Regions from separate parts of the Antricoccus suffuscus genome, predicted to be linked through region 3. Evidence: riboswitches for the same ligand, from Rfam matches in the RefSeq annotation. Region 3 holds a riboswitch; each other region holds the start of a gene.
What was found. Region 3 has a riboswitch for S-adenosylmethionine ahead of CLV47_RS15870 (DUF1737 domain-containing protein). Riboswitches for the same ligand answer to the same signal wherever they lie in the genome.

Region 1 (10,649 bases), on a different contig from region 3:
GAGTGTTCCCAGAGCTTGTAGCAGACCTCAAGGTATTCGTCGGCGATCTCGTAGCGTTCGTCGTGGGGGATCTGCGCGGTAAAGCCGAGGTTCTTGGCTGCCGAGTCGAGGTAACCGGTGACGACGTTCCAGCCGATTCGGCCCTTGGTGAGGTGATCGAGCGTGGTGAAGCGTCGCGCGAGCGCATAGGGCTGTTCGTACGTCGTCGTCACCGTCACGCCGAATCCGAGATTCTTGGTGGCGGCCGCCATCGCCGATATAGCGGGGATCGGATCGCTGACCGGCACCTGAGCGCCCACCCGGACGGCCTCGTCACGGGACCCGCCGTAGACGTCGTACGTGCCCAGTACGTCGGCGAGGAACAGCGAGTCGAATCCGCCATCCTCAAGGAGGCGCGCCAGGTCGATCCAATGTTCGAGGCTCGTGTAGTCGGCGCTTTGATCATCGTCGCGTGCCCATAGGCCGGGCGACTGGTGTCCGACACAGGCCATGGCGAATGCGTTGAGGGATAGCTTGCGGTTCATCGGGCACCTACCAGTTCGTTGGGGGATTCGGGCGTAGTTGGAGTAGGGGTCACATGTCGGGTCTCTTTGGCGAAGTAGGCCCCGGTCGCTGAAAGTACTGCCAGGAATGCGATGTACGCCGCCACAAGCCACGGTGCGTTAGCGCCAACACCGAGCAGCCACGCCGCGGCAAGAGGAGTCAAGCCACCGCCGAGTACGGCGCCAATCGCGTAGCCAAGTGAGGCGCCGCTGTAGCGCACTTGGGTGGGGAACAGCTCGGAGAACATCGCTCCCTGCGCGCCGTACTGGCTGTCGTGTCCGATGTTGATGCCGAGGATGAACGTCACGATGATCAGCACGCTAGAACCGGTGTCGAGCAGCAGGAAGGCCGGAGCGACGAACACGGCAGTGAAGATTGCGCCGAACAGGTAGACCGGCCGGCGTCCTAATCGGTCGGATAGGGCGCCCCATAGCGGCGTACTGGCCAGGCCGATCACCGACGCGATAATGGTCGCGACGAGGCCGATGTCGGCGCCGTCCGCGCGGACGTGGTTGGCGAGGTAGGTCAGTGCAAACACGGTGTAGAGGGTGAATGAGCCGATTTGGCCGAGGCGCATCGCGACGGCCAGCAGCACTTCGCGGGAGTTGCTCCGGAACACCTCGACGACGGGCGCCTTCTCCAAGCGGTCCTCGTCGCGCAGGGCGAGGAACTCGGCCGATTCGGTGATGGACAACCGCACAATCAATCCGACGACGACGAGTACGGCGCTGGCGATGAAGGGAATCCGCCAACCCCAGGACAGGAAGGCCTCGTGACCGACCAATGCCTGAACTCCGGCGTACGTCGAGGTCGCGAGGATCATGCCCGCGGCCGAGCCGGTCTGCGGGATTGCGCCATACAAGCCTCGTCGTTTGGCCGGGGCGTGTTCGACCGCAAGCAATACCGCGCCACCCCATTCGCTGCCTGCCGAGAGCCCTTGGAGAAGACGCAGCAGGATTAGCAGGAGAGGGGCGGCAATGCCGATCGTGGCGTAGGTCGGAAGGAAACCAACGAGGAAGGTAGCGGTTCCCATCAGGAGCAGGGATGCCACGAGCACACGTTTGCGACCGATCCGGTCACCGAGGTGTCCGGCGATCGCACCGCCGAGCGGGCGGGCCAAGAATCCGACGGCGTACGTCGCGAAGGAGGCGAGCACGCCGCCCGACGCGCTGGCGCCCGGGAAGAACAGCGGGCCGAGGATAAGCGCCGAGGCGGTGCCGTAGATGTAGAAGTCGTACCACTCGATTGCGGTGCCGACGAACGATGCCGCGGCGACCTTTCGGGTGGAATTGCGGACTCGGACAGGAGCCGCAGTCGAGACAGGTGCGGACACAAGTTTCCTTTCAGGGCAGGCCTGTAGCGCCGCCGACGTAATGGCAAGCGTGCAGAGACCCGCGAAGGGGAGCGAGGGGTGGCGAGCGGCCGCAGGCGCGCTCGAAATAGCCTGTACCGCGGTGCGGGTCAGGCGCTAAATGGTGATTAGCTCAGTCAGCAACAACAGCGCGACATGGTGGAACTCCTACATACCGAAGCCCAATGGGCTTGCACTTGCAGGGACTCGGATGAGACCTGCCTGGTCGTTATCCGGAGCACCCCGCCGCAAGTACGAGGGTTGCTGCCCAGCCAGCCGGACCTTGTCACTGGGGCTCGTAACCTTGTTAAACACGTTAGCACGCAGCGGTTCGACGATATATGTGACCTTTGTCAGCGGCGCGTGGGCATAGAGTCCGAAACATGGCTGCTGCGCGATTTCCCGGTCGGATGGTGGTTGCTGGCTGCTTCATTACCTTGATGACGACGTCGGGTCTGTCCTTCTATGGGCTCGCCGTGTACCTGAACGCGTTCAGCAACGAGCGCGGCTGGTCGCTGTCGTCGATCTCGCTTGCGAGCACGGTGTTCTTCGTGTCCTCGGGCGTCCTCGGCTATTTCGTCGCGAAACTGATCGCACGCTTCGATGCGCGGCGAGTCATGGTGGCCGGCGCGATCGTCGGAGCGGTCGCGCTTGCGTTACTCGGCCAGGCGCACGAGCGGTGGCAGCTCTATCTCATCTACGCGGTCTTCGCGTTTGGGTTCGGGGCCGCTGGCCTGATACCGACTACGACGGTCGTCACTCGCTGGTATCAAAGCGGTCGGGCGGTCGCGCTCGCCGTCACGTCCACCGGCCTGTCGGTCGGGGGCATGGTGCTCACGCCGATCGCGAAATGGCTGTCCGACGCCGTCGGTCTCGCCAAGGCCTCGCCGATCCTGGCCATTGTCTGGTTGGTCGGCACGGTGCCGGTCATCGTATTCATGATCAAACCTGCACCGCAGGCGATGGGGTGGTTACCGGACGGTGCGCACGTCGAACGCAACGTCGTGCCGCCGGCGCCCACCGGTGAACTATTCGCGACTGCTTGGCGGTCGCGGTTCTTCCGCTCGATGACCGTCGCCTACGTGCTGATCATGGCGGCGCAGGTCGGCGGCCTTCAGCAGATCGTGAAGCTGACCCAAGAACGCGCTGGTCCGGTTGCGGCCGCGTTCGCGACGTTCGCCGTCGCCGCGATGTCCGTGGTGGCCCGGCTCGCAGGCGGCCGGATGGTCAATCGACTGCCGATGACTGCATTCGCCGTTGGGCTTGGACTCACCCAAGGCGCCTCGCTGGTCCTCATGGCATTTTCCTATTGGACCTGGGCACTGTTCGGAACGATCCTGGTATTCGGCGCGACTATCGGCAATATCGTGCTGATGCAGTCGGTGCTGATCGGGCACCATTTCGGCGTACGCGACTACGGGCGCCTGTTCAGCGTGTCCAGGTTGTTCGTAGTCGTCGGTACGGCGGGCGGTCCGTTCCTGCTGGGCTGGCTGTACGACGTGACCGGTAGTTACGAGGTGCCGTACATCATCGCGGGCGCGCTGTCGGTATCCGGCGCCGTAGTCATGTCGCTGGCTGGCCGGGCCACCGAATATCGCGACGACGCGATGGCATCCGAACTCCCCGTCGCCGGTAACGAAGGCGGTTAGCTGTCACGTTCGTGCAGCGTCGGTGATGCCTTACGCAGCGCGTGATAATCCTCGTTCGACTGGCGCGCGTAGGCCAAACCCCACCGCACGACGGCCTCGTCGAACTTAGGTTTATCGCCGAGGTAGCCGGCGATAAACGCGGCATTCGGGCTTTGAGAGTGGGCACGTGCGAGCGCAGTGCCACAGGCCTCCACATACTCGTTGAATACCCTTGGTTCGAGGTCGGCCGCGTCGATGGAGACGTTGCCGTCGCGGAACTGCCGCACGTAATAGGTGTGCTCATGAACCTCGATGTAGCCGAGAAACGGATCAGACACCGCCTGCAAAATGCGTTGATTCGCCACCACGCGGTACCCGTTGTGATCGGTCGGCCCATGCGTCCCGGGTGGAAGCGATGCCGGCGCGACGCCAAACGTAGTGAGCGCGGAGTCGGTGGCCTCTTTAACCTGTAACACAAGTGGTTCACCGCGCGCGCCGGTCATGACGACGATGTAGCAACGCGTGCCGACACTGCCGACGCCGACAACGCGTCGTACGACATCGGTGGCGGTGTACTGGGACAGCAGGACCGAGACATCGGGTGGCAAGGTCGCGCGGTACTGGTCAACAATCTGCGCTACTTCGCGCTCGTCGCCGACGTCGGCGTGCATGAGGGTGGGTGGGTCTTCGACGATGGTGAGCGTTCCGTCCGCGGCACGGCGAGTGATCTTCCTGATCGCCCGCTCAGAGGTACGTCGTTTTGCACCCTTCAGCGCTTGATTGATAACTTTTTGCCACGACGGGTGGAATCGCGGGTCACTTGCCTTGACGTCGGCGCGCACGTAGTAACGCTCAACCGCGCTGAGGTCAAACATCTGGCGCAAGTCGACGCGGTATGCGGCGGCCGCGTGCATCGCGGTCGCGTAGGTCTGTTTGACGCTTCTGCCCTTGTGCTGGGCGGCGATGATGACGCTGGTGACGAAGCGCTTTACGTCCCATTCCCACGGGCCGAAAGCGGCCTCGTCGAAGTCGTTAAGGTCAAACACCATCGTGCGTTGTGGTGAGGCAAACAGGCCGAAGTTGGCTATATGCGCGTCACCGCAAATACACAGGTTGACGCCGGTGACCGTTTCGGTGGCCAGGTCGGCGGCCTGGAGGGCCGCGGTGCCTCGATAGAAGGAAAATGGGTCCTGAAGCATCCGCTCAATGCGCAGCGGGACTAAGTCGGGGAGCCGGCTCTCGTGCTGCCGGGCCAGGATGCCCAGCGGGTCGCGCTTTGGATCCGGCGTATAGACCCGGTGCGCACTGCGCGGAACCCTGGTGCGCGCGGCGATACCCTGCTCGATGAGTTCGTCGTACGTCACCACGTGTTCATGCTCGAACCGGAGTCTGCCCACAGAAGCGTTCACAAAGGACCCCCCGTACAAAGTTGTATGCCCACGGTACGACGTCCTTCGCTTTGCCGATAGAGTCCCGAATCGTGGCTAATGAGCGGTTTCCGGGGCGGATGGTTGTTGCCGGCTGTTTTATTTCACTGACGACGACGTCCGGACTGTGTTTCTACGGGCTCGCGGTGTACCTCAACGCGTTCAGCAACGAACGCGGTTGGTCGTTGTCGTCGATCTCGCTCGCGACGACGGTGTTCTTCGTGACGTCGGGCATCCTCGGGCTGCTCGTGGCGAAGCTAATCGACCGCATCGATGCCCGCAAGGTCATGGTGGTCGGCGCTATCGTCGGTGCGGTTGCGCTTGCCTTACTCGGGCAGGCGCACGAGATATGGCAGCTGTACGCCATTTACATCATCTTCGCGTTCGGTTTCGCCGCGTCGGGCCTGATCCCCACGACCACGGTCGTCACCCGCTGGTATCAGACCGGTCGTGCGGTCGCGCTTTCCGTCGCTTCGACCGGGTTGTCCGTTGGTGGCATGGTGTTCACCCCGATCGCGAAGTGGCTGTCCGACTCAGTCGGCCTCGGGACGGCCTCACCGATCCTGGCGGTCATTTGGCTGCTCGGAACTGTCCCGGTCATCATCTTCATGATCAAGCCGGCGCCACAGCCGATGGGCTGGCTGCCTGACGGCGCGCGCGTCGAGCGTGACATCACGCCCCCGCCGCCGACCGGAGAGGCATACGCTACCGCGGTCCGATCCCGCTTCTTCATCGCAATGGCAATTGCGTATGTGCTGATGATGGCCGCGCAGGTCGGCGGACTACAGCAAATAGTCAAGCTCGCGGAAGAGCGAACCGGCGCTGTCGCAGCGTCGTTCGCGACGCTGGTATTAGCGGGAATGTCTGTGATCGCACGTCTTGCGGCCGGACGAATTGTGCATCGCGTGCCGATGACCGGCTTCACGATCGTCCTCGGGATCCTGCAGGGCGCGTCGTTGGTGGTGATGGCATTTGCCTACGGTGCCTGGGCGCTGTTCGGCACGATCGTGGTCTTCGGCGCGACCGTCGGCAACGTCCTGCTATTGCAGTCGGTGCTGATCGGCCACCGGTTCGGCGTACGCGACTACGGGCGAATCTTCAGCGTGTCGCAGCTGATTGTCGTCGTTGGTACGGCAGGGGGACCGTTCCTGCTCGGCTGGCTATACGACTTGACTGGCAACTATAAGGTGCCCTACCTCGTCGCCGGTGCCCTGTCGGTGTGTGGCGCTGCGGTCATGTCGCTCGCCGGCAAGGCCACCGAATTCAAAGAAGAAGTCGTTGCTGAGGCGGTCGCGCCAGCGGCGATTACACCCTGAAACAATCAGGGCGAACGACGTATCGCGGCACGGCCAGCGCGTACGGCGCGTAGGTATCGGTGCTGTTGCGATGTCGCTTCTGGGTCTTCTTATGTGCAAGTGCATCCCGTAACGTCGGCGAAACTGACGCAATTTGGGGTCTGGCCTGCGCTAATGCTTGATCCCTTGACGAGGGGTTGTGTATGCCAGCAGGGGTCCGTCGTACAAGGAAAGGGCGCTCATCGCGGCGCATGGCCGTCGGAGCGCTACTGCTGGCTCCGTTGGTGGCGGTGACGCTTCCAGGTTTCAGTACGCCGTCCTACGCGGCTCCGGGCCTGCCGAACGGCTGCGTGCAGTCGGGCCAGGTGGTCACGTGCACCTACGGCTACACCGGGGGCGAACAGACATTCACCGTGCCGGACGGGGTGGCGATGGTTGATGTGTCCGCCGTCGGTGCGCCCGGCGGCGCCAATCCGTTTTCGACCGGCGGGCCGGGTGGAACAGCGTCGATTACCGGCTATTCGGTCACGGCCGGGCAGACGCTTTTTGTGGAGGTCGGCGGACCGGGGGCGAACGGCGGTCCCGACGGGTCGGTGGCAGGTGGGTTTAACGGCGGCGGAGACGGTGGTGTCGGTGTTCCCACTGGGGATGGCGACCCGCACGATAACGGCGCTGGTGGCGGTGGTGCGTCGGACGTGCGCACCGTATCCAGCGGCGGTGGCAGTTCGCTGGATTCTCGGCTGGTCGTTGCTCCTGGCGGTGGCGGGGGGTGCTACTCGGCCGACGGTGGTGGTGGACCCGGCGCTGACGGCGCCGATAGTTTCAATGGGTGGTCCGGGGGTGGGGGTGCGAGCGTTAACGGCGGCGGTGCCGCAGGACTAACCGGGGGATCGCCCGGCGCGATCGGTCAAGGCGGTGCCGGAGCGACTCCCACCTTTGACTTGAATGGCGACAGCGGTGGATGCGGTGGTGGCGGCGGTCTCTACGGCGGTGGTGGCGGAGGCTACTTCGCTTCAGGTGGCGGCGGGTCGAGCTATGCGCCCGGCGGCACCACCGGCACCGCGGCGCTCGACGCCGCGCCGCAGGTCGTCATCAGTTATACGTTGACCTCGTTGACCAGTGTCACAGTCGCGGACTCTAGCCTCGTCGGCGGCGGTGAGACGACCGGTACCGTTACGGTGAATCCGGCGAGCGGTAGCGACACGGTCATAGCGTTGTCCGCGTCTTCACCCGCGATCACGTTGCCGGCGACCGTGACGATCCCGGCCGGCGCGACCAGCGCGACGTTCTCGATCAACACCACGGAGGTTGCTGACGCGATCACGACGACGATCACCGCACAACTGGGCGCGACGACCCAGACGACGCAACTTACGGTCACCGCGCAGATCGTTCCCCCGTCAACACCTACGACCACAACGGCGACGACGCCAGCTACCTCAACAGCAACTACGCCGGCAACCGCTGGCTCGGTCGATTCGGTGGCAGCCACACCGACGGCGTACGACGCGCAGTTGGCAAAGACTGGCGCGCCGCTGTTGCCCGCGGCGCTTGGTGGAGTCGGCCTTATCCTGGCAGGCGGACTCGTGCTGCTCATGACACGAAGCCGGGGACGCCACACATAGCCCTCAACCGACATGCGGCAATCAAGCCGGTTAGCCTGCGTTCCACATTCTGTCCGGCGACGTTCGTATTACGTGAGGACGGGCAACATCGGTTGCCGACCGATCCGGGTTGCCCGTGCGGTGATTCAACGTGCACGGTGTACGCGGGTCTCCGTCCACACCGGTTCGGGTGACTCGTACACGCTGCCGTCCGTACCGAAGACGAGGAATCGATCGAAACCTCGGGCAAACCATCGATCGTGGGTTACCGCGACCACGGTGCCGTCGAACCCGTTGAGGCCATCTTCCAACGCCTCAGCCGACTGCAGGTCAAGGTTGTCGGTCGGTTCGTCGAGTAGCAGCAGCGTCGCGCCCGACAGCTCAAGCAACAGAATCTGGAATCTGGCCTGCTGACCGCCGGACAGCGAACTGAACTTCTGCTCGGCGTTGCGCGCCAGCTCGTATCTGTCGAGGACCCGGGACGCCTGCTCTCTGGGTAATCCTTTTCGGAACGTATCGCCGTGGTGCAGTATCTGCAGCAAGGTGCGGCGCATCAGTTCGGGGTGCTCATGAGTCTGGATGAACCAACCAGGCCGCACCCGCGAACCGAGCCTCGCGATGCCGGTGTGTGCGACTTCAGAGATATCGACATCGCCGATCGGCTGGTGCTCCGCGTCCGGATCGCTGCCGCCGCGGGCGAGGAGACGTAAGAAGTGGGACTTGCCCGAACCGTTCGATCCCAGTACGGCGAGGCGCTCGCCGTACCAAATCTCGGTGCTGAAGGACTTCATAAGACCGGTCAATTCCAGGGCATCGCACACGACGGCACGTTTGGCCGTCCGCCCGCCAGACAGTCTCATCGAGACGTGCTGCTCTCGAGGTACTCCTTGGGGCGGGCCCGCGTCCTCGAATTTGCGAAGGCGGGTCTGCGCGGCCTGATAGCGGCTCGCCATGTCGGAGTTGAACGCCGCCTTGTTCTTGTACATCAGCATTAGTTCGCGCAGCTTGGCGTGTTCTTCATCCCAGCGCCGACGTAGCTCCTCGAAACGCGCGAACCGGGCCGTGCGCGCGTCATTGTAGGTGCGGTAACCGCCCGGATGAATCCAGACCGTGTTGCCTGCGCCGCCGAGCTCTATGGTCGCGATCTGTGTCGCGGTGTTCGCGAGTAGCTCGCGGTCGTGGCTGATGTACAAGATGGTCTTGCTTGAGGACGTGAGCTGTTCTTCGAGCCAGGTTTTGCCGGGTACGTCCAGGAAGTTGTCCGGCTCATCAAGTAGCAGTATGTTGTCCGGCCCGCGCAGCAACGCTTCCAAAACAAGGCGCTTCTGCTCACCACCAGACAGCGCCGTGAGTTCGCGGTACTTCGCCCGTTCGAAGGGAACATCGAGGGCTGCAATGCAGCAGGTGTCCCACAAGACTTCGGCGTCGTAGCCACCGGCGTCGGCGTAATCGGACAACGCGTGGGCGTACGTCATTTGGGTCGATTCATCGTCTGTGTCCATGAGAGCTAGCTCGCAGTCGTCGACTGCGGCGGCTGTAGCACGCACGCGGGGAGGAGCCACCGAAAGCAACAGCTCCCGAATGTTCTCGTTGCCGGCCCCGACCATCTGCCGCATAACACCCACCGAACCTGCCCGCGAAATGCTGCCCGACTGAGCGGCAGTCTCACCGCTCACGATCCGCATCAGGGTGGTCTTTCCCGCACCGTTCGCCCCAATGAGCGCCATCTTGGTGCCATCGCCGACGCGAAACGACACGTCATCGAGCAGCACTCGCCCGTCTGGCAGGTGGTGGCTAACTTGCGCGATATCTATATGAACCATGGCTAGGACAGTCTGCACGACGGGAGGCTTTCGCTGCATTGTTTTAACCTCTTGGCTGCCGCGCTAGCCCAGAATATTTCGGTTGCCGCTTACCGTTTTTCCGACACGGGCGGACATCGGCACGCACGGGCGAGCGTCCCATCTAGGGTGGAATTCCGAGGCAGAGTTCTCGGTCCCTATTCGCGCTTGCTGAGTCGAGGTCCTTTAGTGCCAAAGATTGTCGACCATGAGGAACGACGTCGCGCCATCATCAAGGCGACCTGGCGGGTAATCGCGCGTCAAGGTATCGCCAATGCCACCACACGTGAGATCGCCAAGGAAGCGAACTGTTCGAGTGGCGTGCTCGCGCACTACTTCAAAGACAAGGCAGACATCATGGCCTCCGCGATGCGCGCCGCACACAACGAGGTGGTCGAGCGAGTCGCAGGGACAAAGCTCACCGGAATCGCTGCGCTGCGCGAGTACATGCTTGAGTGCCTTCCGTTGGACAAGCGCCGTCGCCTGCTGGCCTCGATAGAGGTAAGTTTTTGGGGCCAGGCCGTTGGCAACAAACAACTCATCGCGATTAACGGTGACGAGTTGGATACCTACCAAGGGCGGGTACGTCGGCGCCTTGTCGAGGCTGAGGCGGCCGGTGAGCTCCAGCCCGGTGTCAATATCGACCGGACCATCCGCGAGCTACACGTGTTGATGGACGGGTTGAGTGTGCAAGCCGCACTATATAAGGGAAGTGCCTCCCGTGAGGAGCAGGTTCGGATGCTCGACGAGGTACTTGCCCGGATTGTGAGCAAGAAGTAATCGCTCGCGATCGACAGCCGGTATGAGTATTTTTGTTAAACGTCCGGCAAAGTGGTCGCTATAACGACCACTTTGCCGGACGTTAGCGCAAGTGCCTCTATTTTGGAGAAACCCGCGTTACCGCTAGATACTCGCTGCGACAGTGGCGAACGCACCATCGATCCGGTCTAGTGCTTCATC
Region 2 (10,649 bases), on a different contig from region 3:
TCCAGCTCTTCCCCATCGACCACAGGTTCGACTGATTCATCAGCGTCGTCGGGTGACTCGACTTCTTCTGCTCCGGAAGACAGTGACTATCCGATTCCGCCGCTTGATCCACCCCAGTCTGATCCGGGTTCCGGCTCGCCCGGCGCCGTACCGACGGCTCAGCCAACCAGCACCGTCTCGGCAACCGCTTCTGCGCCGAGCACACCGAAATCGCCGGCTTCGCCCTCGGCGTACGGGAAACTGCCGAATACCGGGGTCGACGCCGTACCTATGTTGATCCTCGGCCTTGGACTGGTTGTCGTGGGTGTCGCGCTCGTGTTGTTCACTCGCCGCCGCAGTCGCCACTAACCCCCTCGCCTATCCGTCACGTATGTCGCGCGATCCGTCACGTATGTCGCGCGATCCGTCACGAAAGTTCGCCCATCCGTCACGAAAATTCGCCCATCCGTCACCACATGCGTGGAAGGTTAGGTTCGGCATATAACCACCCGCCGACCTCGAGCTCTAGCCGTTCATCTTGTCCAAGGATCGACTTCTTATCTCCTACTGCGATTCGCCAGCCAAGCTGCTCGCGTAGAAAGTCGCGTCGACTCTCATCGTGCGCTTTGTCCTCCGGCGACGTATGAAACTCCGCACCGTCGTACTCGACCGCAATACGTTTCTCTCTATAACCCATGTCAAGCCGATAGACGTCGTTACCCTGCTGATCTTTGATGATGATCTGGGCTTGGGGCCGCGGAAAGCCCGCATCCAGTAGCCGCAAACGGGTCCATGATTCACCGGGGGATTCCGATTTCACGTCGATCAGCCTGGCCAACTCTCGAGCTTGGACGATTCCAGGAAATCCACGCAGTCGCTGGACGTAGGACACGACCTCATCGACACAGACCAATTTAGCCCTGGCCAATCCGTCGGCTGCGGCGAGAGCGTACGGTCGTCGCATCTGTCGCAGCAGGTCAGCGGTGGTTCTCAGAGGTGTCGTGATGAGCAGTGAGTCGATCTCCATGACGTCATTTGGGTCGATGAATGCCTCTCGGCAGTCAACGTTGGGGTGCCGGACACGGGACGACCCATGCGGAATTACGACTGACGGGGTCAGCCGAAACCAATCGCTTGGCCGAAACGTATCGACGCCGTAAATCCAGGACGCGGATCCGTCGCAGATGATCGCGTGTGGAGGGGCGACGAGCCTTATCCCGGTTACCCGAAGTTCTCGGCTGTCGGGCACCGATGCATCGACGTACACGCCACGAAATAGCCGACGTAGCGCACGCTCACGAACCGCGTCGCGCAACTCCTTGCGGGTCATGCCGAACTCTAGGTGTTCCAGACTGATGAACGGCATTCCGTCGTTGATAAGAGACATACGAGGATTCCACTGCGAAACACCCGAGAGGGGCGCATCAGATGTCAGATTCTGTGGACGACACGCCGAGCTGTGGACAAATGCGAAGGCATACGTGACGGACGAGCCGACATACGTGACGGACGAGCGGACATACGTGACGGACGAGCGGACATAGGTGACGGATCGCCGGACATAGGTGACGGATCGAGCGGTGGGTTAGAAGGCGCCGGCGAGCCAGGCGAGTACGGCGGCTGTCACGTCCGTCGGGTGTTTGCCGAAGCTATGCGTGCCGGCCGCCGCCGTGACGTACGACGGATCGGGTAGTTCGGCGCGCACGTCATCCGGCGTACCAAATGGGTCACGCGCACCCTGTACGACGTGCAGCGGCAAGCCGGCTTCCAACGGCAGCCGCAGCTCCGAGGCTCGCGACTTCTCCGGCTTACCAGGCGGATGCAGCGGAAACGACAGACACAGTACGCCGTCCGCGCCGACCTCCTGCGCCGTACGGCAGGCCACGCGCGCACCCGCGCTGCGGCCACCGACAACCAGCGGCCGCGGTAGCTTCCCGCGACCGCTCATCAACGACGCCACGATCGGCAACCATCCTGCGTCGAGCGTCTTCGGCGGAGTCGCGACCTTCTTGCCGGCGACCCGCCACGGCATCTCGACGAGTACGACGGCCCACCCGGCCAGCGGTACGGCGTCGGCGATCGCGGCAAGATCAGACGCGCCGATGCCGCCGCCAGCGCCGTGCCCGAGGACCAGCGTGCCGACAGCCCGCGGCGGGCGAGTGACGTGTGCACGGGCAGGCCCGGTCGGCGTATCGATGTCGATGACTCGGCGGTTCATCGGGCCGCCCCTGACTACTTCTTCAGGCTCGCGCGGTAATCGGTGATGGCTTTGGCGGTCGACGGGTCGACGAAAACGTCGGCGAAGACATCGCGGCTACGCTCGATCCCCACCGCGAGCGGGGTGTTGAGCCAGGTTTCGATGAGGCCTTTCTGAGCCGCGATCGCGACTGGCGTGTGGCCGGAAAGTTTGTCCATGAAACGCATTGCCTCGGTCTTGAGATCCTCGGGCGCGACGAAGCTGTTCACGATGCTCGACAGCGGAGCCTGCGTGGCCGGGTAGTTGTCACCGGTCAGCAGGAACTCCTTGGCGAAGCCGAGGCCGACGTACTCCTGCAGCAGCGACGCGTCCGCGATGGACGGAATACCCAGCTTGACCTCGGGCAGCCCGAACAGGACCTTGTCGTGCGCAACGCGGATGTCGGCGGACATCACCATTTCGAACGCCGCACCCAGACAGAATCCGTTAATAACGGCAATCACGGGCTTCGGTGAGGTGCGTACGGCGGTCAGACACTCCGCGACGACACTGATCGCGTCGAACGCTTCCCGCCGGTTGAGACCGTGGAACGTGTCGGTGTGCATGCCGGCTGAGAACGAGCGGTCGCCGGCGCCAGTCAGGACGATGCCGCGGACAGTCCCATCGGACTCGTTGACCGCCTTGGTGATGACCCGCAGGTCGTCGAGGGTGGTGGCATTGAGGATCTCGGGCCGGTTTAGCGTGATCCAGCGGATGCCGTCGACATCCTCAACAAGCGGTGCGCCCATGGCTATCTGGTCCTCTCGGTTCTCATCAGTACGACGTGCCGATCTTGCCACGGCTGTCGGCCGATGAGTCTCGGCGGTACACGAACGGACCAAGGTTCTGTACCGCCCGACTCGCCTTCCTTGCGCGGACGCCGAAACCAGCACGCGGATCGGACACGTGCGCTGCGGTCATTTGTCGGGCTCACAGAGATACGCCGCAGATCGCCGCGACCGTTCTGACGAGCGCGCTGGGCTAGGGTTGTTGCATGGCTAGAAGCATCGCGACCTCGGACACTGTCGGACTCGATGAGCTCCTGGAGTTCGTGCGACCGCGTCACCGACTGGTGCTGAGCACGACACGCGCCGACGGTACGCCGCAAATCTCGCCGGTCACCGGCGGCGTCGACAAGGGCGGCCGGATCGTGATCGCGACATACCCGGGGCGGGCCAAGACCCGCAACGCCGAACGCCGCCCCCAGGTTTCTATCTGCGTGATTTCCGACGAATGGAACGGCCCATTCGTTCAGGTCGACGGCGACGCGGAGGTCCTCCATATGCCGGACGCGCTCGACGGCCTGGTCGACTACTTCCGCTCTATATCAGGAGAGCACTCCGACTGGGACGAGTACCGCGAGGCGATGAAGGTCCAGAACAAGTCGCTGATCCGGGTGACGCCAACCCGCTGGGGGCCGATCGCGACCGGCGGCTTCCCGGCCGATGTCGCCGCTCGACTGGACGCCCAGTCGTAGCGACGTGTGACGTAACGAAGGACGTCATCCGCGTTGGCGGCTATTGCGGCCAACACGTATAACCTCCGCCAAGAGGACTAGCCCGCGGCCCGTGCGTCAGCAGAGTGACGCCCCTGCGGAGCCGACTGCGGACGCCGGGAACGCGCGCGTCTCAGGCACCGGATTCCACGGACCGTCGGAGCACTCGTATGTCCAGCGCGGACCCCGCGCCACTAGCTCACCGAGTGCGGCGACGAGCCGGTCCACGTCGCCCGCCGTAGAGCCCAACCCAAGACTTGCCCGTACGGCGCCGACGCCGTTACCAAAGCGCGCCAGCAATGGATGCGCACAAAACCGTCCATCTCGTACGCCGATCCCATGCTCGGCCGAGAGGTACGCGGCCACCTGACCGGGCGCGTAGCCGGCGACCGTGAAAGCGACGATCCCGACCGATTCGCGCGAGTCATCCCAGATACGAAGTACGTCGATCCCTTTGATACCAGCTAATCCGGCCAACAAACGGTCGCGCAGCGCGGCCTCGCGCGGCCCGCCGTCATGTGCCGAGAGCGCGTCGCACGCAGCCGCGATCGCCGCTGCCCCGAGCACGTTGGGAGACCCGGCCTCGTGCCGGGCAGGAGCCGAAGCCCAGATCGCCTCGCCGACCGTCACGTTGATCACTGCGCCACCGCCTGCGAGGTACGGCGGAGCATCGTCGAGCCAATCGCGCCGTCCGACCAGTACGCCGGCACCAAATGGCGCATAAAGCTTGTGTCCGGAGAACGCTAGATAGTCGACACCGCACTCCGCCAAGTCCACCCGGCGGTGCGGCACGAGCTGCGCGCCGTCGACCACAATCCTTGCACCGCAGCGATGCGCGATCTCAGCGAGACGCGCGATCGGCAACACCTCACCAGTCACGTTCGAGGCCCCGGTGACAGCAAGCAACGCCGCTGGGCGGACGGTCAGTTCGTCGGACAACCGCTCGCACGTCTCATCAATAGTTCCGGCCGCCTCAACGATGCGCGCATCACGCCAAGGCAGCAGGTTTGCATGATGCTCGACGTCGAGTACGACGGTCTCCCCCGGCACGCAGCCGGCAAGAAGATTCAGTGAGTCGGTGGTGTTGCGGGTGAACACGACGACCTGGTCGTCGCACGCCCCGATAAACCTGGCCACAGATGCACGAGCATCTTCGTACGCCGCAGTCGACACGCGCGAGGCGTAGCCCGCGCCGCGATGCACACTCGCGTAAAACGGCAGCAGTTCGGCGATCCGGTCGGTGACCTCAGAGAGGGCGGGAGCGCTTGCGGCATAGTCGAAGTTGGCATACCGGATGGTGCCGCCGGGCACCAACGGGACTTCAAGGTCGCTGCCCGAGACCCGCGCGTACGGCGTGTCGCATGCCGGAGCCGCGGCGCAAGCCGGCACGGAATCGCGGTTCAGCTCAGGATCGCGGTAATGCAACGCATCATCGAACTGGACAGCTGGGAGTACAGAAGTCATCTCAAAACATCCCTCGGGATAAGGGACTCGTAGGAAATCCAACTCAGGATGAGAGAACCGACGTCCTCGGAGTCCGCGCTTGCCGCCTCCGGTTTTGGAGGTACGGCCTGGTCGTCACCCGGAGCACCCCACCGCGGTGGAGGGTTGCCGACCAGCGAGCCGGGGCTTGACGCTGGTACTCATGACCTGGGGAAGATAGTGACAGACGTGCCCGTGACGCGTCAACTCGGGGTACGTCGGAGCCGGCGACTACATTCATGAAACAGGCAAACTTCGGAGGTATATATGAAGATCGGTCAGCTCGACGTACTCCCCGTCATCGACGGTTCCATGCAGGCGCCGGCCCGTGACATCCTCAGTCGGCCCGGCGTAGACGACGCCTGGGCGTGTCACAGCGAACTCCTCGACGACAGTGGAGCGTTGCACATGACCGCCGGCGGGTTCCTGATCCGCACCGGTGGCCGCATCATCGTCATCGACACCGGACTCGGCACCATCAAGGCCGACGACGTCCAGGTCGGTGGATTCCTTGACAGTCTGCGCGGGTACGGCGTCGAGCCCGCCGATGTCACCGACGTTCTGTTCACGCACCTGCACTACGACCACGTGGGCTGGGCGACGTCGAAAGGTCAGGTGATCTTCCCGAACGCGACATATCGCGCGCACGCCGCGGACTGGGCACACTTCGTGACCGCCGACGACGCCGTACCGGGCGCGGTCAAGAAACTGAAACCGATCGAGCCGCAGTTGGAACTGTTCGACGCCGAACACACTGTCGCGCCCGGCCTCGACGCGCGGCCGGCGCCCGGGCACACTCCCGGTACGACGCTGTTCATCATCTCCAGCGAGGGGCAGCGCGCGCTACTGCTCGGCGACATCGTGCACTCGGTCGTCGAACTGTCCGAACCCGACTGGCAGGCGGTGTACGACGTCGACGCCGCGATGGCCAGCGCCGTACGCAATGCGATCGCCGACGAAGCGCTAGCGAAGGCCGACCTCGTGGCCGCGGGACACTTTCCGGACCTCGCCTTCGGGCGAATCCTCAAGAGTGACGGGGTACGACGATGGGAACGCGTCGGGCGTTGACCTCCGGTCGCTACCATCCAATGAGTGAGATCTAAACGTCGTAAGCCACCACGGCCCGCCCATCGGGGCCCGTGGGCATCGACGCTGCGGGTAGTCCTCGCCTTGTACGTCGTATTCGGGATCGTCGCGGGGATCGGCATACTCACCTTCGGGCCGTCGGCGCCATTCGACCCGTCAGACTCGTCGTCCGCACTGGACCGACTTTCCTCGGACCCGGCCGGCAGTACGTCGCGCTTCAACAGCGGCGCCGCCGAACAAGAACCCTCGTGGAGCGCCGACGACTTCCTCGCCGCGGTTAAAGGGCACGACTCCGGCGGCCAGATAGTGCGAATGCCAGGTGCGCAGACCTACCTCGATGACGCGGCTGTCGAGGCGGCCATCGCGGGGAGCAATCTCGTCGTTGTGGTCACCCCACCGACCCCGCTTGGGGCCGTCGAGAAGACCCGAGTCCGCGACAACACGGTGCAGAAGTTCTGGGCTGCCAAGCGCGGGCTAACTGTCATCATGGTTCACGGTCAGGCGGCGTACTTGCCCGGACCGGACCTATATATCCGTACGACGCCGCAGGGCGGAATCCCGATGCGTGAGGTGATGCGCACCGCGGACATGACCCCATCGGTGATCTACGTCGCGACGGAATCGGTCCAACACGCGAACAAAAACGATCAGCCGCGTGAGTACCCGCCGGGCAGCGGTGCGACCACAGCAAAGGACCTGGCGCTGACCGACACTCGAGCGCCCACAAGTGCCGAACTCGCCCCGATCACCAAAAAATTGAACTCCGGCAACCTCTACGTCGACCCGTCCATCAAACACAAACCCAAGTACAACAAGGCCTGGGGCGACGTCGCACCCGGCAAGAAACTCAAAGTTGTCATCCTCCCGTTCGCGAAGCCGGGCACCGCGATCGACTACACCGCGGCCCTGAAGAAGAAGTACCCTCACGACGCCATCCTGGTGATGACCGGCAAGTGGGTCGAATCGGCAGGCATCAACCGGCAGACGATGGTCGACGCCATGATCCAGACGTACGGTCTGGGCGGCTTCGCACTCGACGAGGCCTCGCAGCAGCACGCCGGGAAGATCCTCGACTGGATCACCAGCATCGACGCGTCCGCCACCGAAAGTCACGCGTTCGCGCGCCCCCTGCCGGTCCTGCCGAAGCCTGGCTTCCCGCGGTGGGCGTCGTATCTGCTCCTGGCCACGTCGCTTGTCATTGCGGCCGGTTTCGGCGTCGATTTTCTGCTCTCGAAACGCCCGAACGCCGCCGAGCTAAACGGTCAACACTGGCGCGACCGGGTGGCGGGCGGATTCGCCGCCAGCTATCTCGACCTCTCGAGTGCGCCGTACCTCGGCAAGGACGGCAGCCTCGACAAACCGGCCTCGGTGCAGCACCTACTAGATAGCGCGTACGCCGACCTGCTCACCCTGCGCGGCATCAACGTGGACAAGAGCCACAAGCGAGCCGAACATCTGGCGGACACGATCTGGCACGCCCTGGATAAGGCCGCCGCGGCGCTCGACCGACCCGAAGCCGGGCCGACGCAGACGATGCCGGCAACTCTGCGCACCGCGCCGGACCCGGCCACCGTCAAAGAGGACCGCGAGCGGCAGACGAAGATGCACAATCAAATCAGGGGCTGGCTGATCACGGTCTGCGTCATCGGCGGTCTCGTTGGCGGGTTCTTACTCCTCAACAAGGTCCGCGAAGCGAATATGGACGACCATCCGGACATGAACGTCACAGCCCTGAGCACGTCGAACATCATGACCGTCGGCGTGGACGGCGTCGACGTCAAGGCACTGCGGCACATCGTGGGCGATCGCGGCATGCTGGTCGCGGTCAGCAACAAATCGGGTGAGTACAACTCCGACCTGGCCTACAACATGGCCAAGAACTACCCGGACGCGGTCGTCTTCGTGATCAAGGACGGTGAGGTCGACTCGGCGGAGATCGGGTCAAGTGTCCAGGAAGGTGACTACGACCGGTACTCCCTCATCGACGACTACACGGGTCTGGGGAACAGCGAGGCCGGTAACGCCCCGCTCGTTCGGCAACTCGCGTTGCTCTATGACCGGCTCGGCGCGGACGGCTCGATCGACAACGTCAACCGTACGACGTACGACCCGCCGTCGCCGCCGTGGGGCTGGATCGCCGCCGGGCTGGCGGTCTCGCTGGCCGCCGCCGGCCTGATGGTGCGCACCGGGACGCGGCAAGCCGCCGCCCGAGAACGTGAACGGACCGAGCAGCGGGCCGCACGCGAAGCGCTCGCCACGCGAGCCGCCGGCATCGCACTGCTGCTGCTGAAAGCGCGCGACGAATCCACCTCGGATACCGAGCGGCTGGCGAGTCTGGGCGCGGAGTATTCGGCGCTCCTGCAACGGCTCGATGAGGTCGACCCAGGCGACATCGACACGCTCCGCAGCGACATCGACGCATTCGGCAAAAAGGTACGCGCCACCGCGCCGAAGGCCAAGGGGCACTAGCTCAGGAACTCATCGATGAGCCACGACGTCAGAGTCCAGCCGATATCATCTGCGGGCGGCGTACAAGCGCCGCGGGCGGACCGACAAAGTAGACCGAGGAGGACGCGCGTGCCCACGTGGCTCATCCTCGCTCTCGCCGTTGCCATCGTCGTACTGGCGGCGTTCCTGACCGCTTACTTGCGAGTACGACGCGATCAGAACAAGTCCTTTGCGCCCGCAATCCGGGCCGTGCGCGCCCGCCTTGAGGCCGTCACGTACGAGATCGATACCAGCCCCGTCGACGTCGACACCTCCGAAGCCGCAGGCATCCGCGACACCGCCGAGGCACTGCTCGCGACGGCCGAGGACCGCCGTTCGGCGCGTGTCTGCGGGCGCGCCGATCAACTGCTGCTGCGGGCCGAGCGGGCACTGCTCACAGCGCGTAGCGGCGTTGCGCACGACGGGAAACAGGGCGGAAAGTAGTGCGTCGTACGACCGCGCATCGTCGCCCCGGGTGGTTAGTCGTACTGCGCGCGTTTCTCGCGACGTACGTCGTACTCGCGCTCGTGGGCGGGATTCTGACGATTGCCGCTACCGCGAGCCCGTCGTTCAACAGCAACACCGACGGCGCCAACGCAATCAGTAATGACGTCGCCGACAGCATCTCGCGGTTTAACCAGGACAGCGACAGCGAGGAACCCTCGTGGACCGGCGACGACTTCCTCGCCGCCGTCGCCGGGCACGAGTCAGGTGGGCAGATCGTGCGCATGCCGGGCGCCGACACCTACCTCGATGACGCCACGATTATTGCGGCTACCGCCGGGACCAAGGTGCTCGTTGTCGTCACCCCACCGACCCCGCTCGGCGCCGTAGAGAAGACCCGCGTTCGCGACAACACCGTGCAGAAATACTGGGCGCAGAAGCGTGGGCTGTCGGTCGTCATGGTGCATGGTCAGGAGGTCTATCTCCCCGGGCCCGATCTGTATGTCATCTCGACACCCTCGACCGGCGTACCCATGCGGGAAGCGATGCGCACCGGTGATGCGACCTCGACGGTGGTCTACGTCGCCAAGACCGCGGCCGCCTACGTGCCCGGGACGTCGGACTATCAGGACATCACCCACGCAGGCTCGGACGCCACGACCGCCAAGACCCTCGCTCTCACCGACACGCGCCCTCCGACCGAAGCCGAACTCGCGCCGATCACCGCCGCCCTGGACGCCGGCGATCTGTTCGTCGACCCGTCGATCAGCCCGCGACCCGAATACAAAAAGGCGTGGGGTGCCGTCGCTCCCGGCAAGACGCTCAAGGTCGCGATCCTTCCGTACGCCGCACCCGGTACGGCGGTCGACTACGCAGGCGCTCTCGCGCAGAGGTACCCCGACGACGCCGTACTTGTCATGACCGGCAAATGGATCGAGTCTGCTGGCGTGGACCGGCAGATCATGGTCGATGCCTACATGCAGGTCTACGGACTGGGCGGATTCTCTTTCGCCGCGTCCGCGCCCCAGTACGGCGCGGTCCTTGACTGGGTCACCAACGTCGCCGGATCGGCGATCAAGAGCCACGCGTTCGACCGTCCCCTGCCCAGCCTGCCCGAGACCAGCTTTCCCCGCTGGGTGTCCTACTTGCTGCTCGCGACCTCGCTCCTCATCGCCGTCGGCTTCGGCCTCGAGTACCTGATTGAGCGGCGCCGGCCGGTGAGCAGTCAGAGCAGGCAACAATGGCGCGACCACGTCTCGAGTGCGCTCGCCGCGAGCTATCTCGGTCTCAGCACGGCGCCGTACCTTGGCAAGGACGGCGGCCTGACCAAACCACCCGAGATCCAAGCACTACTCGACGGCGCATATGCCGATTTGCTGACGTTGCATGGAATCGACGTAGATCACGAACCTGCCCACGCCGGGCAGATCGCGCTCGCCG
Region 3 (10,649 bases):
AATCGGCCGATGAGCCAGGCCGTCACCGCAAGATTCGCTAGCAGCACCAGATTCAACCCGAGTGCCGCGATCCGATTAGGCGTGAACCCGAACTCCCCGACCCGTGCCACCATCGATCCCAGCACCAGGACATCGAGCACGATCGCCGCGCCCACCGCGGCAAGGCGGAGCGCATCCATCAACCCCGCTGATCGTCCGGACTCCCGGGCGGAGATCCCGTAGACCACAAGCCCCAAGACGACCAACAGCAGGACATCGAACACGATTAGCAAATTGCGGTCGAACTCGTGCCCAACACCGGCCACCAGGTAGCCAACCGCGGACACCACCAGCATCACGGCAAACAGCGGCGTGAATATCGCCGTCAGCACGGGCGCGAGGTTTTCGATGACACTCTTTTTCTCCTCGACGAGCCACGCCGCAACGACGGTGGCACCCGCTGCACCCGAGGGGGCAACCCAGAGCATGACGCCCTCGATGGCATGCGGCGCGATAGGCGTCAGCACGAGCGCCGACAGGCCAAGCAGTACGCCGCCGCCGAGGGCGATGAGCGCGTAGTAGATCCCCCACTCTCCGGTGAACCGGATGAAGTCCATGCGCCGTCCCGGCGAACGTACGTCGCCGCCGACGTACGCCACACCGACGACGAACCACAACACAATCGGCAGGTGGATCGCCACCAGCACGTCGGTGGTCGCATTGTGAGCGAACGGGAAGACGTTTATCGCGACCGCGAGCACGACTACCGGTGCGGCGAGCGCGAACATCCGATTGCGTGGCATCCGGCGTACCACCGCAAGGTATCCGGCGAGCACCGGCAGCACGAAAAAGCCGACGTCCCGCACGAACCACATGCTGGTCGCATCGGGCGCCCCCGAGAAGAGCCGACCAACTTGGAGCAGCACGGCCGTCAGAACCGCGAACCCGAGCATCATCACCAGCGGTCCGCGGCCACTTCGGCCGGGGCGCGGCATCGCGAGCTGCTTCCAGAGCCGGTCGCCGTGTTCGCGGGCGTATTCGGCGGTAATGGCGTCCACCGCGCCGAGTCTCCTGACCGCGATCAGGAACGCCTCCTCGCGAGAGAGCCCTGCCGACCTCAGCTCGTCGACCTGTTCGCGCAGGTGACTCTCGAGCTCCTCAGCGTCAGCTGCATCAACGGCGCGCCCACACAGGATGGCCTGCCGCCACTCACCGATCAGGCTTTCGACCGTATCCATGCTCATGTTCCCGCGGCCGGAAACGCCGGACCCCAGATACTTCCAAGCGTCCGTGTCGCGGCGACCCACTGGTTCCGCTGTTCGGCCAGCTGGGCGAGGCCGGAGTCCGTGATGTCGTAGTAGCGACGCCGCCTGCCCTCGGACGACTTCCCCCATTCGGCGCTGATGTACTCCAGCCGCTCCAGGCGGTGAAGCAGCGGGTAAAGCATGCCGTCGGTCCACTCGAGATCCCCGCCGGAGAGCTCGCGCACCCGCTTGAGAATGGCGTACCCGTAGCTCCGCTCCTTCGCGAGGATCGCGAGCACCAGTGGGGTCGCCATAGCGGCGACCAGATCCTTGTCGATATTCATGGCGCCTCCCAGGTATGCCAGCATACCTTGTAGCGCTAGGCATTGTAGTTATAGGCATTGACGGTCGAGGTGAGCCGATCGCGGCGTCCCGACCGCAGCTGCTATCGGGCAGACAACGGGGTACGACGAGCCGCGCGCTCGCCGTACCCCGGCACTTCTTTGGTTATCGGTGCTACTTATCTTTTGCGGCGACCTCCGCCTGGTACTTCTCGGTCATGTGCGCGACCGCGGCGAGCTGCTGATCGGAGTACTCCTTCTGCTTACCGCTGGCGATATCGCGCGCCTCGATCGTGGCGGCGGACTGGCCCTGGAACTGCGGCATCACGTGCTGCGCGATGAGCTCGTAAGACCGTCGGGTGGCCTCGGGGTTGGCCCACTCGTGCGCCATCAACAGCATCGTGCCGAACCCCTTGGACTGATTCTTGAGCTTCTCCACCTGGGCTTTGGCGTCCTCCACCGTGCCGATCACGCCTACGCCGGCCTCGTTGACGAAGTCGATCATCTCTTTGAGGTTGTGGCCCTCGACGCCCATCTGCGGGAACGCGGCAATCTTCTGGAAGTAGTTGAACCACTGCTCGATGCCGAACTCGACGTCCTTGTAGGCCTGCTCACGGGTCTCGGCGATGTGCATGATTCCGACCAGCCGCCACGCGTCGCGGTCGACGGTGACGCCGTAGGTCTCGGCACGCTCTTCCATGACGTCCCAGTGCAGCGCGAGCGCGTCGAAACCGTCGGCGGTCAGGGTGGCGCCAATTGATAGCAAGCCGAGCCCGTAACGGCCGGCGAGGCGCGGTCCGCTGGGTGAGGCGACGGCCGCGACCGCGATCTCGAGCTCCTTGGAGTACGGCGCCAGATGCAGATGAGCGTTGATGAGGTTGTGCGTCCTGGTCTGCTGGGTGACCGTTTCGCCCTTGAGCAGACGTACGACGATGTCGAGGGCCTCCGGCAGCAACTCGCGGGTGTCGGTCGGGTCCAGCCCGATCATGGCCGAGTCCGTGGGTAGGGACCCGGGTCCGACGCCGAGCATGACCCGCCCACGGGTCATGTGATCGAGCAGCACCATGCGTTCGGCGACCCACAGCGGATTGTGGTAGCTCAGCGAGGTGACGCCGGTGCCGAGTCGGATGTTCTTGGTCCGTTCGGCGGCCGCCGCGATGAAGATCTCCGGCGACGCGATGATCTCACTGCCGGCGGAGTGATGCTCACCGATCCATGCCTCGTCGTACCCGAGCCGGTCCAAATGCTCCACCAGTTCCAGGTCTCGCTGGATGGCCAGCGTCGGGTTCTCCCCGGCCGGGTGAAACGGGGCCATGAAAATGCCAAAGCCAAGTCTGTCGCTCACAGTGTGCTCCCTTGCTTCGCGGAGGCGGTTCGCCGAGCCGTGACCGATATCACGGAGCCGCCTTGCACCAGTCCTAGCACACTTCCAAGTGCGGACCAAGGAATGCATTGAGCGCCGTACCACAACCTGGTCGACGGAGCTCGGAAGCCGTGAGTATACTAAGCGGTACAGAGTAATGAGGACCAGCGCTAAGCCCTGACTTGCTGGCCGGCAACCCTCTTTTTGCGGCGGGGTGCCTCAGGTGATTACTCGGCAAGATCATTGCAAGCGCGAAAAGGAGAACACCCGTGTCTGACCCCGCGTCGCCTGACGCTCCCCTGTCCTACCGCCTCCTCACCGGCACCGACGACCGCTCGTTCTGCGAGAAGATCTCCGCAGCCCTGGACGACGGCTACGTCCTCTACGGCAGCCCTTCGGTGACCGTCAATGCCGGCCAGGTCGTCGCCGCTCAGGCCGTTGTTCAACCCCACATCCTTACGCATACCCAGGAGACCTCATGACGTACGCCGGAGACCTGACCGTCAGCCAAGCCGTCGACAAACTGCGCGAGGGTGCCGTACTCGTCGACGTACGCACCGTCGACGAGTGGGAGCAGGTCGGCGTACCGGTCACCGATGACGTGGGTACGCCGGCCGTTTTCGTCGAGTGGAACCGTGGCGACGGCTCTCGCAATCCCGACTTCTTGGACGAGATCGCCGACCTCAAAGGAAAAGAGATCCTCTTCCTGTGCCGCTCCGGTCGTCGTTCGATCGACTCGGCCGTCGTCGCTACCGAGGCGGGCCATACGGCGTACAACATCCTCGGCGGCTTCGAGGCCGACGGTGGATGGCAACAGAGCGACCAGCCATGGAAGAAGAAATGACGATGCCGCGACTGGACCCCAACGCAGAGCGCGACCTCGTTGCCGGCTGGAGCCCGCAGACACGAGCGGTGCGCGGCGGACTGGACCGGACCCCGTTTGATGAAACCTCCGAGGCGCTCTTTCTGACATCGGGTTACGTCTTCGAGTCGGCCGAAGCCGCGGAGGCGTCGTTCGCCGGCGAGGTCGAACGCTTCGTCTACTCGCGCTACGGAAACCCAACCGTCGCGGCTTTTCAGGAACGGCTGCGGCTCCTCGAAGGCGCCGAAGCCTGCTTCGCAACAGCAAGCGGGATGTCTGCCGTATTCAATGCCCTTGCAGCCCTGCTGGCCGCCGGCGATCGCGTAGTCGCCTCGCGCAGTCTCTTCGGGTCCTGCTTCGTCGTACTCAATGAGCTCCTGCCGCGGTGGGGCGTCCAGACCGACTTCGTCGACGGCAGCGACCTCGCGCAGTGGGAGGCAGCCCTCTCGACCCCGGCCACCGCCGTCTTCTTCGAGTCACCGTCCAACCCACTGCAGGAGCTGGTGGACGTGCGTACCGTCAGCGAGCTCGCGCACGCGGCTGGCGCCCAGGTGGTCGTCGACAACGTCTTTGCTACCCCGCTGCTGCAGAGCAACCTCGAGCTTGGCGCAGATGTGGTCGTCTATTCCGGCACTAAGCACATGGACGGTCAAGGGCGGGTCCTCGGCGGCGCGATCCTCGGGACCGACGACTTCGTCAACGGTCCGGTCAAGCACCTGATGCGCCATACAGGCCCGGCGCTCAGCCCGTTCAACGCGTGGACGCTGCTCAAGGGCCTGGAGACGATGTCACTGCGCGTGGACTACTCGGTGCGGTCGGCGCTGACGATCGCCGGCTGGCTGGAAAGTCAGCCCGCCGTACGCCGGGTGCTCTATCCCTACTTGGAGTCACATCCGCAGCACGAACTGGCGACGCAGCAAATGAGCGGCGGCGGCACGGTGATCACCTTCGAGCTCGACGCCGGCGCGGGCACGGGTAAGGACGCGGCCTTCGCGCTCCTCAACGGCCTGCGCACGATCGACATCTCCAACAACCTCGGCGATGCGAAGTCCCTGATCACTCATCCGGCGACGACCACGCACCGGGCGATGGGTCCGGAGGGCCGAGCGGCGATCGGACTGAGCGACGGCCTCGTCCGGCTGTCGGTCGGGCTCGAAAGCACCGACGACCTGATCAAGGACCTCGACGCCGCCATCTCTGCGCGTCCCTAAACCGACCGTCCGCGAGCTCCTAGCGCACGACTCATGAGTACGTACCGTCGTGCGGGCGTTTCTCGTCGCCAAAAGGTCACATATGTACCGTTTCGCAACAGGTCCCGTAAGACTTTGCTGCAGATTGGCACAAATGTACGATGGATGATCGGACGTTCGGCGCGTTCATGACGGATCGTCAGGCAACTTCCCCGGATCGTTAGGCAACTTCCCGAGGATCGTTTGGCAACTTCACGCGGATCATCGCGCAACCTCCCGCGGATCGTCGCTAGGACTTGGGCTGGGCGGCCTCGGGCTTGGCGTCCACGCCGGCTTCCTTGCGCTGCTGCGCGGTGATCGGCGCCGGCGCCTGCGTGAGCGCGTCGTATCCGCCCCCGGACTTCGGAAACGCGATCACGTCGCGGATCGAGTCCGATCCGTGCAGCAGCGAGACAATGCGATCCCAGCCGAAGGCGATGCCGCCATGCGGCGGGGCGCCGTACGCGAACGCGTCGAGCAGGAAGCCGAACTTCTCTTGCGCCTCCGCCTCGGTGAGACCCATGATCTCGAAGACGCGCTCTTGTACGTCGCGGCGGTGGATACGAATCGAACCACCGCCGATCTCGTTGCCATTGCAGACGATGTCGTATGCGTACGCCAGCGCGCTGCCCGGGTCGGTGTCAAATGTATCGAGAAACTCCGGCTTGGGCGAGGTGAAGGCGTGATGTACGGCGGTCCATTTGCCGGAGCCGACCGCCACATCGTCGGTCTCGGAGGCAAGCTCGAACATCGGCGCGTCGACGACCCAGAGGAACGACCACGCCGACTCGTCGATGAGGCCACAGCGGCGAGCGATCTCCAGCCGCGCGGCGCCCAGCAGCTCACGGGTCGACTTCACCGCTCCGGCACCGAAGAAGACGCAGTCGCCGCGCTTCGCTCCAACGTGCGCGGCCAGTCCGGCGCGTTCAGCGTCTGACAAGTTCTTTGCGACGGGACCGGTCAGCTCGCCGTCCTCGGCGACAAGAACGTAGGCAAGGCCTTTAGCACCACGCTGTTTGGCCCAGTCCTGCCACGCGTCGAGCGCCCGCCGTGCCTGCGAGGCGCCGCCCGGCATCACCACGGCCCCGACGTACGGCGCCTGGAAGACCCGGAACGGCGTGTCCTTGAAGTAGTCGGTGCACTCGGTCAGCTCTAGATCGCAACGTAGATCGGGTTTGTCCGATCCATAGCGGCGCATCGCATCGTCGTACGTGATCCGCGGCAACGGCGTCGGCAACTCGTGCCCGATCAGGCTCCACAGCGCCTTGACTACTGCCTCGCCGAGCTCGATCACGTCTTCTTGGTCGACGAAGCTCATCTCGATATCGAGCTGCGTGAACTCCGGCTGGCGGTCGGCGCGGAAGTCCTCGTCGCGGTAGCAGCGGGCAATCTGGAAGTAACGCTCCATGCCAGAGACCATCAGCAGCTGCTTGAACAGCTGCGGGCTCTGCGGCAACGCGTACCACGATCCTGGCGACAACCTGGCCGGCACAAGGAAGTCGCGCGCGCCTTCAGGAGTCGAGCGAGTCAGCGTGGGCGTCTCGATCTCGACGAAGTCCCGATCGGCGAGCAGGTCGCGGGCAGCCTTGTTTACCTTGCTGCGTAAGCGAAGTGCGGCCGCGGGACGCTCCCGACGCAGGTCAAGGTAGCGATACTTCAGTCGGGTCTCTTCGCCGACCTCGCCCGAACCCTGTCCATCGACCTGGAACGGGAGCGCCGCGGACTCGTTGAGCACCGTCAGCTGGTCGACGTACACCTCGATCTCCCCCGTCGGAAGCTCAGGGTTTTCGTTGCCCTCTGGGCGCTTTTCTACGACGCCGGTGACCGCGATGCAGAATTCGGAGCGCAGCTTGTGCGCTTGCGCGGCCATATCACCCTCGCGGAAGACGATTTGCGCGACGCCGCTTGAGTCACGCAGGTCGATGAAGATGACGCCGCCGTGATCACGCCGCCGCGACACCCATCCGGCGAGCGCGACGGTCTGGCCGCTGGTCTGTGCGTTGAGGCTGCCAGCGAGGTGCGTGCGAATCACGATTGCTCCTTTTGAATAACGGCGACGAGACGATCGGCCTCGGATGGCGTCCAGGTCTCGGGGTCAGCGGCGATCTGTTCGCCGCTGCGAATGTCTTTGATCTCGTGCGCGCCGTCGTCTCCGACGAACCACACGAAAGGGATGCCGCGCCGATCGGCGTACTTGATCTGCTTGCCGAACTTCGCAGCGCTTGGCGAGACTTCGGTCGGTATCTGCCTGCTGCGTAACGACTTCGCGACTCGGTCGCTGTCTCGACGACGTTCCTCATCGGTCACGGCGACCAGTACGGCGGTTGGTACGCCGCGGGTGGCGGTCACCATCTGCTCGCCGATCAGCCGGCTCACCAGCCGGCTGACCCCGATTGAGAGCCCAACGCCTGGGTACGTCGTCTTGCCGTCGGATGCGAGCTTGTCGTAGCGACCGCCGGAGCAGATCGAGCCAAGCGCCTCGTGCCCCGCCAGCACCGTCTCGTAGACGGTACCGGTGTAGTAGTCGAGTCCGCGGGCGATCTTGAGGTCGGCCACGAGGAATCCCGGCGCGTCCTCGGCCGCCGCGGTGACTACTCGAGCAAGTTCCTCGAGACCCTCATCGAGCAGGTCACCCTGTACGCCGAGGGCGCGCACTTGATCGACGAACGACTCGTCGGTCGCGCTGATGGAGGCTAACGCGAGACACTGCTTCGCTTGCTCCGCAGTCAATCCGTCCGCCGCGAGGAGGTCAGCGACCTTGTCGGGGCCGATCTTGTCGAGCTTGTCTATATGGCGGAACACTGCGGCGGCGTCGTCGATGTCGATGCCGCGATAGAACCCTTCGGCCAGCTTGCGGTTGTTGACGTGCATCCGCGCCTGACCGAGGTCGAGGGCGGCAAACGCGTCCGCGATCACCAGCGGTAGTTCGACTTCGAAGGTCGACGACAGTGTGTCCCGATCAACGACATCGATATCGGCCTGGATAAATTCGCGGAACCTGCCGTTCTGTGGGCGTTCTCCGCGCCAGACCTTCTGGATCTGGTAACGCTTGAACGGAAACTCGAGCTTGCCGGCATTCTCCAGGACGTAACGCGCAAACGGCACGGTCAGGTCGAAATGCAGCGCCAGCTGATCGTGATCTCGCTCGTCGGCGTGCACCCGACGTACGGCGTAGACCTCTTTGTCGATCTCGCCCTTGCGCAGCAAGAAGTCCACGTGCTCGACGGCTCGTGTCTCGATGCCGCTGAATCCGTGCAGTTCGAACGTCTGCCGCAGCGTGTCGAGCACGTGTTGCTCGACGACTCGTTCGCGCGGCAGCCATTCGGGAAAACCCGTCAGCCGGGTAATGCGGGACATGTAGACCTTTCGGAATTATTGAGGGTGTTAGCCGCGCCCCGCGAGCCTTTCGAGCACGAACGGGTTGGTACGGCGTTCGGCGCCGATCGTCGTCTGCGGTCCATGGCCGGGCAGTACGACGGTCGCGTCGTCCATCGGCAGGCAGACCCGCTCGATGGAGTCCATCAGCGTCTCGTGCGATCCACCCGGGCCGTCGCTGCGGCCGACCGAGCCTTGGAACAGCGTGTCGCCGGAGAGCACGACCTGCGCGTCGGGATGCTCGAACTGGAACACCACCGAGCCTTGGGTGTGGCCGGGTGTGTGCCGCGCGGTCAGCTGTACGCCGACAATATCGATCGTCGTACCATCCTTGAGCTCTTCGAAGGTGTCGAACGTGGGTGGTTCCTTGCCGCCAAGCATCTGCGCGATGCCCTGACCATGCCAAGCAAGCGGGTCGGCGGCCATCTCGGCATCGTCGCCGTGGAGGTAAGGGACCATGTCGTATCCGTCGACGAGGGGCGTGACCGACCAGGTGTGGTCGAGGTGCGCGTGCGTAAGAGCGATCGCGACAGGTTTGAGCCTGTGCTCTTTGAGCAGCTCGGTCAGCCCGGGCATCGCGTCCATGCCTGGATCGACGACGATGCACTCCGCGCCCGCTTCGGAAGCGAGTACGTAACAGTTGGTCTGGAAGGCGCCAGCAGGAAATCCGGTAAGTAACACTCGTCAAGGCTACCGACCCGCCTGTAGTGATTTACGTCCGAACCTCGGTTCACTCCCCGATGACCTCCCGAGGTGCGCAGACAGCGGTCGGTAGACTGTCGTGCGACCGCGCCCTAGGAGGGCCCCGAAGAGGAGAACTGTGTCCACCAGCAAGCAACGCCGCGACGCCGCTCATCGCAAACTCGAACGCCAGCTGCAACGTCGCGAGGAACTTGCCGCACAACGCCGGAAACAGACCATCCTCATGTCGGTCATCGGTGCCGTTGTCGTCGTTGCGCTCGGCGTATGGATCGTGGTCGCCAATACCAAGGACGACAGCAACGCTGCGGCGGCGGGCAAGTGTCATTATGTCGCCAGTGCGACGAGCCAAGGGGGACCGGGCGCGCCGAAGGACACCACCCCGGCGACGTCGGGCAAGATCAAGCTCAAGGTCACCACCAGCCAGGGTGACATGCAGTTCACCCTCGACCGCGCCCTCGCACCCTGCGCTGTCAACAGCTGGGATCACCTGGTTACCACCAACTTCTACGACAACTCTCCGTGCCACCGACTGACGACCTCGCAACTGAAGGTCTTGCAGTGCGGCGATCCGACCGGCACCGGCACCGGCGGCCCCGGCTACTCGTACGACGAGGAACCCCCGACCAAGAGCGACCCGTACCCGAAGGGGTCGATCGCGATGGCCAACAGCGGGTCTAAAGGCACGACCGGCAGCCAGTTCTTCATCTGTTACGAGTCCTGCAGCGGGGCGCTCGGCACCGACTACAGCCTGGTCGGTGAAGTGACTTCGGGTCTGGACGTCGTACAAAAAGTCGCGGATGCGGGTTCGGACAACAGCAATGGCGACGGAGATGGCAAGCCCAAACTGCCGATAACGATCACCTCAATCGCGAAAGAGTAGGCCTCTGCGCAGAGCGAGGAATACGAGCTTGCGGACGGTCAGTCGGTGACGCGGTACGCGTCGTAAACCCCGTCGACGGTGCGCACCCGGTGAAGCACGTTGACCAGGTGCTTGGCCTCGGCGAGCTCGAAAGTGAACCGGCTGATCGCGATCCGGTCCCGCCCGAGATGGATATTGGCGGACAGAATATTGACCTTCTCGTCAGAGATGACGCGGGTCATGTCCGAGAGCAGCCCCTGCCGGTCAAGCGCCTCGACCTGGATCGCGACGAGGAATATCGCCGTACTGCCGGCGTCCCACTCGACGTCGATCAGCCGTTCTGGCTCGTTTTTCAGCGCCTTGCTGTTGGTGCAGTCCTCGCGGTGCACGCTGACCGTGCCACCGCGCGTGATGAAGCCGAGAATCTTGTCACCGGGCACCGGCGTACAACATCGCGCCAGTTTGACCCAGATGTCCTTGTGACCCTTGACCGTGACGCCCACGCCGGTGGAGTCACGTCGCGCGGTAGACCGGCGCGGCTTGATCTCGATCTCCTCGGGCGCCTCGGCCGGCGCCGTATCGGCAGACATCAAGCCCACGAGTTTCGCCACGATATTGGTCGAGCTGACGTGGTTTTCACCGATCGCCGCGAACATCGCGTTGACGTCGGCGTAGTCGAGTTCGGTCGCGAGATC

Region 1: it holds a riboswitch for S-adenosylmethionine, as region 3 does, so the genes downstream of both, CLV47_RS09455 (MFS transporter) here and CLV47_RS15870 (DUF1737 domain-containing protein) in region 3, are expected to answer to the same signal.
Region 2: it holds a riboswitch for S-adenosylmethionine, as region 3 does, so the genes downstream of both, CLV47_RS07025 (aminotransferase class V-fold PLP-dependent enzyme) here and CLV47_RS15870 (DUF1737 domain-containing protein) in region 3, are expected to answer to the same signal.

What each region holds. Positions count from the first base shown of each region.
Region 1 covers NZ_PVUE01000006.1:172,256-182,904, reverse strand. The annotation lists gene CLV47_RS09460 (LLM class flavin-dependent oxidoreductase) at 1-524, opposite strand, end outside; gene CLV47_RS09455 (MFS transporter) at 521-1,876, opposite strand; SAM riboswitch class IV at 2,083-2,198, opposite strand; gene CLV47_RS09450 (MFS transporter) at 2,278-3,543, shown strand; gene CLV47_RS09445 (DUF2252 domain-containing protein) at 3,540-4,889, opposite strand; gene CLV47_RS09440 (MFS transporter) at 5,003-6,265, shown strand; gene CLV47_RS09435 (glycine-rich protein) at 6,496-7,869, shown strand; gene CLV47_RS09430 (ABC-F family ATP-binding cassette domain-containing protein) at 7,995-9,689, opposite strand; gene CLV47_RS09425 (TetR/AcrR family transcriptional regulator) at 9,879-10,469, shown strand; gene CLV47_RS09420 (aminotransferase class III-fold pyridoxal phosphate-dependent enzyme) at 10,593-10,649, opposite strand, start outside.
Region 2 covers NZ_PVUE01000004.1:126,320-136,968, reverse strand. The annotation lists gene CLV47_RS07050 (LPXTG cell wall anchor domain-containing protein) at 1-348, shown strand, start outside; gene CLV47_RS07045 (hypothetical protein) at 449-1,366, opposite strand; gene CLV47_RS07040 (alpha/beta hydrolase family protein) at 1,565-2,197, opposite strand; gene CLV47_RS07035 (enoyl-CoA hydratase/isomerase family protein) at 2,212-2,964, opposite strand; gene CLV47_RS07030 (PPOX class F420-dependent oxidoreductase) at 3,210-3,692, shown strand; gene CLV47_RS07025 (aminotransferase class V-fold PLP-dependent enzyme) at 3,789-5,174, opposite strand; SAM riboswitch class IV at 5,245-5,361, opposite strand; gene CLV47_RS07020 (MBL fold metallo-hydrolase) at 5,460-6,260, shown strand; gene CLV47_RS07015 (hypothetical protein) at 6,285-8,747, shown strand; gene CLV47_RS07010 (hypothetical protein) at 8,856-9,209, shown strand; gene CLV47_RS07005 (hypothetical protein) at 9,209-10,649, shown strand, end outside.
Region 3 covers NZ_PVUE01000015.1:37,213-47,861, reverse strand. The annotation lists gene CLV47_RS15885 (permease prefix domain 1-containing protein) at 1-1,217, opposite strand, end outside; gene CLV47_RS15880 (PadR family transcriptional regulator) at 1,220-1,567, opposite strand; gene CLV47_RS15875 (LLM class flavin-dependent oxidoreductase) at 1,740-2,909, opposite strand; SAM riboswitch class IV at 3,081-3,185, shown strand; gene CLV47_RS15870 (DUF1737 domain-containing protein) at 3,197-3,409, shown strand; gene CLV47_RS15865 (rhodanese-like domain-containing protein) at 3,406-3,771, shown strand; gene CLV47_RS15860 (O-succinylhomoserine sulfhydrylase) at 3,768-5,000, shown strand; gene aspS (aspartate--tRNA ligase) at 5,269-7,050, opposite strand; gene hisS (histidine--tRNA ligase) at 7,047-8,375, opposite strand; gene CLV47_RS15845 (MBL fold metallo-hydrolase) at 8,403-9,074, opposite strand; gene CLV47_RS22530 (peptidylprolyl isomerase) at 9,214-9,975, shown strand; gene CLV47_RS15835 (RelA/SpoT family protein) at 10,014-10,649, opposite strand, start outside.